2 regions of the Paenibacillus sp. IHB B 3415 genome follow, and region 2 is predicted to be linked to the other one. Evidence: predicted binding sites of a transcription regulator. Region 2 holds the regulator's gene; the other holds the start of a gene.
What was found. Region 2 encodes LexA, which represses DNA repair genes until DNA is damaged. Its sites were predicted from a motif close to CGAACATATGTTCG; they were not measured.
Positions count from the first base shown of each region.

Region 1: QW71_RS03330 (YolD-like family protein) is a predicted target of LexA. The motif match lies at 1,092-1,105, and genes of this name have one in related genera.

Region 1 covers NZ_JUEI01000006.1:10,993-14,160, forward strand. The annotation lists gene pgmB (beta-phosphoglucomutase) at 1-524, shown strand, start outside; partial or broken gene QW71_RS41155 (transposase) at 631-920, opposite strand; gene QW71_RS03330 (YolD-like family protein) at 1,181-1,462, shown strand; gene QW71_RS03335 (ParB/RepB/Spo0J family partition protein) at 1,671-2,678, opposite strand; gene QW71_RS03340 (hypothetical protein) at 2,692-3,069, opposite strand.
Region 2 covers NZ_JUEI01000026.1:157,386-160,553, reverse strand. The annotation lists gene QW71_RS14445 (hypothetical protein) at 1-198, shown strand, start outside; gene QW71_RS14440 (hypothetical protein) at 386-946, shown strand; gene QW71_RS14435 (L,D-transpeptidase) at 1,034-1,372, opposite strand; gene lexA (transcriptional repressor LexA) at 1,723-2,349, opposite strand; gene QW71_RS14425 (LysM peptidoglycan-binding domain-containing protein) at 2,546-2,959, shown strand; gene QW71_RS14420 (DUF896 domain-containing protein) at 3,070-3,168, shown strand, end outside.

The sequences.
Region 1 (3,168 bases), on a different contig from region 2:
CGCTGGAGCGGATTCTTGCGGCGGCGCCTGTTCCTCCGGTGCTGACAGCAGAGGAAATGGAGCTTCTGGCAGCCCAGAAAAATGCGCATTATACCGCATTGATCGCCTCCATCACGCCAAGCGATATTTTGCCTGGCATAGCTGCACTGCTCCAGGAGTTGCGGGCGGCGGGCATGAAGCTGGCTGTCGGTTCGGCAAGCCGGAACGCCCCGTTCGTGTTAGAGCGCCTGGGACTGGAGAGCACATTTGACTATGTAGTCGATGCAGGCCGCATCAGGTACGGCAAGCCGGACCCGGAGACTTTTACGAATGCCGCAGATTATCTGAAGGTTCCTTGTGAGCTCTGCATCGGGGTAGAGGATGCTGCTGCTGGCATTGAAGCGATCAAGCGGGCCGGGATGTTCGCTGTTGGCATCGGTTCAGCCCAAACGCTCCGGCAGGCAGATTGTCTGGTGTCAGCCGCTGAATATCTCAACGCAGAGACTATCATAGCCGCATATACCCGTTGGAAGAAAAAAGCTTAAGCTGCACAAGATTTGCTGTCATTCAAGCAATGCAAAATCGGAAATCCACAAGGGCTGGGCTGTCCTGAACTGCACCCGGTCAAGTAGACAGTATAAAATAAGTATTTTAAGCGACCTTAGTCCTGAATTCATTGGGACTGAGGCCGTTTAGTTTTGTCTGTATCCGTTCGTAATTGTAAAAGTGTATGTAATTATTATCAATGTCTTGTTGGAGCTCTTTAAAGGATTGGTAGGTATGCAAGTAGAGTACCTTTCACATTTGAGTGTCCCTCAGAAGGATTCCATGGGTCCGTTATCAATACAGCAACCCACTCGGGACATGCTTTGCGTCAGTTTCGCCTTGTCGAGCATCTCCTTAAAGTGTAGAGAAGTATACTGGAAACCACGGTCGTTATGCTAAGACAAAGACTGTATACTCGTTGTTGAGTTGCAGTCTTTGTTGTTTTCGAGAAGCACGCCTATAGATGTCAGGTATCATATATTAATTTTAACTATTCCTTTGATTTAGATATGAATTAATGCTTAGTAAGTTAATTATTGCTAAAAGAATTATAAATATATATAATACAAACATACGTTCCTTTATAGTTTCTACAATAACTTAATAGTAATATGGTTTGCTGGACTTACTGTATAAATTACCAGGAGGAGAATGAATGATTAGAAAACTCGATGAGAAATTATCAGATAAAGAAAATATTGTACTACGCACAAAACCTCAACTTACTAGTATTCAATTACAAGTGTTTAAAAGTGCTATAAATAAGTCTATTGAAGAGCATAGTCCAATATGGTTAAAGGTATTTAAACCAAATTATGATAGAGTACTTCATGGTATCGTAATGACAGTGGATTATCATCTGTATGGAATTGAAGTGAGAACTATGAGGGATCAATCAGAATGGGTGGAAATAGAGGATATCTTAAAAATTACCTGAACAGGAATACTAATTTTTCACACATAACTGCCAAACAACTCTAAAAATATATTCTACTATTTCCAAGAAATTTTGATTAATAAAAAAGGTGAATCGACTAAATTAGATCCACCTTTCTTTAGTGAAATTACTTATCTTAGGGCAGCGATATTATTGTATAGTCCTACTCCATACAAAATTATGAGCCTGAGTATTAGATGGTAGATCACTATTTTATCACTTTTATAGAATTTTTCATGCAAATGTCGCGGACTTTTCTGAATTCAGAAAGATGCTTCTCTAAGTTTTCAATCAAGAGGTTAAGTTGTCTTTGAAAATCCACCTTATTATCAAGAGTGATGCGCTCATGTGAGAAGATTGTATCTGTGGAAAGTGGGCGATAGGAAGGTATACGAGAAATCAGCTCTTGGACTTTTTGTTCAATTGCTGTAATTTCAAATGGTATCAATTCTTCTTGTCTTGATTGAGAATCAGCAATCTTTGGCTTTTCGAAAGATTTTTTTGGTAGCCGCTTTTCTTCATCATAAACAGACCAGGCACGAAGTAATTCCTCTCCACCATTTCTAATCAAGTTGTCCTTGGTTTCATTTTTAATATCAGTATCTTTAAACATTGTTGCTATTCTCTTTACATCTTTTGGAGGCATTTGAGAACCGGCTACTTTCATTGCCAATGCATCACGAAATTCAAACGCTACATCTTTTAAAGGAAGCAACTGATCCTCTGTTAATCGGCCTGAAACAGACTCTTTACCACTTTTTATTAGTGAGCGCACATCTTTACTGAATTTTAAAAGTTCAAGTTTTGTACGAATATAAGTTTCTGTTTTTCCCAGCTTAGTTGAAAGGAACTTTGTTGAGATTTTGTATTCTTCATTTAAAAGTTTGTGAAAAGCCTCGGCCTCTTCTACAGGAGAAAAACTTTCACGCTGTATATTCTCAGCAAGTTGCTCTAAATAAATACTTAGTTCATCCATGTCTTCGGAAATAATACACGGTATATCCGTAAGTTTTAATTGACAAAATGCTTTATACCTTCTATTTCCAAAAATGATTTTATATCTGTTATTATTTAAAGCCCTGACTTTTATAGGATTAAGAAGACCAATTTCCTGAATACTATTTGCTAATTCAATTAAACTTTCGTCATCAAAGTTATATCTGGGTTGTTCTAAATCTTCATCAATCATATCAATAGGCAAATTCTTTACTAACATTAACATCTACTCCTTACTGTTCGGCAGCAGCATCAAAATCAAAACTCAGTTGTTCATGATCTCTGCTAGACTTTTTCGCTCGTAATCCCCCGATTTTGTACTTTTCAGCTGTTTCAGCCATTCCATTCGCACGATTTTTAAAAGTAGTAGAAACGTCTTCGAATTCATACTCATACTCAGGGATAAAATATCCCTTTCCTATGTTGGCAAGGTATTCTAAATCGGGATGTTTTCTTAACTTTTTAATCTGATACCTTAAGGAGTTTTTTTCCTTAAGTGTCTTCACAGGGAAACTGATATGATGTCCAATCCGATGAAGTGGCCAGGGATCATCGCCCCTTCTAGTTTTGAGCAGTTCAAATAGATTCAATTTTTGATCAGGACTCAACATAAAAACCCCTCCTTAAAAGAGATCCCCTCCATACTTAAATAGCGATGGTGTGGGATTCTTCGAGGGGTTTATATACATATATCTTACCTCATTTCTGCA
Region 2 (3,168 bases):
AGAATCCGCAGAGCAATTAATGCACTGCTCGCACAAAGAGCAATCCTGCTGGAAAGACTTGAGGAAATTAATGAGAACCTGCGCAGATTTCCAAGCGGTTCACGTGCCAGAAGAGAATTGCTGGCTGCCAGAGCATCCATCCGTGAAGCGATTCGTTTAAACACTATTGCTATCCGGTTGTTGCGCAGCGTGTTGTAGTCAGTAGGCAAAGGATATGAATCCACTCAAAGACATCCTTGCGGATGTCTTTTTGGCGTGCGATTGAGACTGTGGGAGGCTCGGAGTATAATTGATCGATGAAGAGTATCAGGTTTGAAGAACGTTACATATCAGGATAACATGGTGAACAAGCTGCACAAGAGCTTGGTAAAGGAGGGTGTGAAAAATGGACGATCAATTACGCCAGCGTTTGGGGTTGCCGGAATTACAGGATAGTACACCGTCTGTTAACGCAGATGCTGAGGCTATGGCAGAAAATTCTGAATTGGTTGCAGCCGGAACCACCGTGCTGAATGTCTCCAGAGAAGATGTGGAGAAGGGGCGGCTGGAGAGCTATTTGCGTGAATTTAAGAAATATGAGAAGAAGCGGATACGGGGCAAAATCATAATTATATTCAATGGTTATGAGCAGGATCGCCGGGAAGTCTATCAGGTTCGGGAGATTACGAACTGGGTTGACCGTCTGCTCAAGAACGTGCCTCATTTGTTCTATTTCCTCAGCAGAGACAATTACGCGATGCGGATTGCGTTCTTCTGTCTGTCTGAGGTGGTGGGCCGCTCCGGGATGGAAGTGTCCATCACGAAAGAGCAGGGACGCAGGCTGATCGAGAAAGTTACCAAGAGTGCATTGGTCTACGCCAAAAAAAGCAAAGACTCACCTGCGGAACAGTGGAGTCTCGCTGAAAGTATTCTGGACGAGCTTGGTTATGAGCAAACTATGCAATAATGCTGTGAAGAACCCCTTTGGCGAAAACTCGTCAAAGGGGTTCTTGTGTTCAACTATAGGAATTTATAGGCGGCTGCATGTTTGCGGCTACTCCCTGATGGTTACACGGGTGCCAATGGGAATGATGGCAGCCAACGCGACCACGTCCTGGTTATACATGCGGATACAGCCGTGGGAGACCATGTGGCCAATGGAGGAAGGGTCATTCGTTCCGTGAATTCCATAATGCGGCTTGGACAGGCCCATCCAGAAGGCTCCGAACGGTCCGCCCGGGTTGGGTTGCTTGTTAATGATCGTGTACTCGCCTACCGGCGAGACGGTCAGCATCCGGCCAATGCCGACAGGAAATCCTCTGGTTACGGTGTCATTATCAAGCAGATAAAGCATGCGCTGTGAAAGGTCGACAATAATTCGATAGTTGGGCATGGGATCAGCACTCCTTTGTAACAGGATATGTGCGGATAGCTAAAGCGGTTCGGAGTAAAAAATGCCAAAAAACCGACATGGGAACAAATGTTCCTATGTCGGTTTTTTGGCATTTTTGGCAAGCGTAACAGGATCTAAAAAGGAAAAAGGGGGCATGGGATCAGCACTCCTTTGTAACAGGATATGTGCGGATAGCTAAAGCGGTTCGGAGTAAAAAATGCCAAAAAACCGACATGGGAACAAATGTTCCTATGTCGGTTTTTTGGCATTTTTGGCAAGCGTAACAGGATCTAAAAAGGAAAAAGGCTGCTTCGCGTGATGCGGAGCAGCCTGATTATGGAGGAGAAAGATTAATGGATATCGCGGAATAATCCAATGACTCTGCCCAAAATAGTAACGCGGTTAAGGCGGAGAGGCTCGTAAGCCGGGTTCTCCGGCTGCAGCCGGATATGATCACGTTCTTTGTAAAAGGTCTTAACGGTTGCTTCATCTTCTTCGGTCATCGCAACAACGATGTCACCATTGTCAGCGGTTTGCTGTTGGCGGACAATAACATAATCTCCGTTCATAATACCGGCATCAACCATGCTGTCGCCGAGTACAGAAAGCATGAATACCTTGTTATCCCCTACGTAATGAGTAGGAAGCGGGAAGTAATCCTCAATATTCTCTGTAGCAGTAATAGGAACACCAGCAGTAACCTTACCAATTACAGGGATACGGGTAACCGTCTGGACGAATTGATGTACATTCTCTGAATCTTCCTGGCCGAGCAGTTCAATTGCACGCGGCTTCGTAGGATCGCGCCGGATCAGGCCTTTCTTCTCAAGCCGGTCCAGATGACCGTGCACTGTAGAACTGGAGGCCAGGCCAACAGCTTCGCCAATTTCCCGAACGGACGGAGGATAACCCTTGCTGCGGACTTCGTTACGTATAAATTCCAGGATCGCCAGCTGGCGACTCGAAATCTTTGACATCGGAATCAACCCCATATACTATGTTTGGGAAAATTATAACATAGAACTGCCGTTCGTACAAACATAAGTTCTAAATTGTGAGAATTATAGCCTGAAAAATAAAGGGAACAGTTGTTCGAAAAAACTATTGATCAAAACACATGTTCGTGTTATATTATTTTCGAAAGTGAGAACAAGTGTTTGGAGGACGATATTTATGTTAAAATACAGTACCTACAATAGTATCTACAATGAGGATATCAAGGTGTCCGCTCCCGGTAATCCATTACCCCATAATCCATTGGCACATTTCAGAGACAAGACCCTTCGCCTGCTGTCTGTACTTACCTCAATATTCCGCCAGGTCAGCTTCATCAAGATTTCTTTAATATTATTACTCACGATTTCCGGATTTACAGTAGTCGGTAATGTGTTCGCTGGTTCTGTCTCTTTAATGAAGCCTGTGAAACGGATCGTAGTTGAACGCGGAGACACCTTATGGAGCATTGCCCTCAAGAATAAACCGGATGACATGAGGACTGCTGTATATATAGAAGGGATCAAGAAATCAAATGGTCTGAAGGACAGTGGAATTAAGGCAGGAGATATACTGACCGTGCCGGTATATTAACCGAAAGAAGCATACTGGTGTTTGACTAAGAGAGCTTTCAGGGGGTAGACCTTGACAAGCTCTTTTTCTCATGGCAAAGTTAGAATGAATTTATAGGGGAGGGGAAAGTATTGAATATTGACGAATTGGTCGCACGCATCAATGAATTGGCACGCAAACATAAGAATGGCGGCCTGAATGAGGAAGAAATGGCAGAACGTGCCAAACTA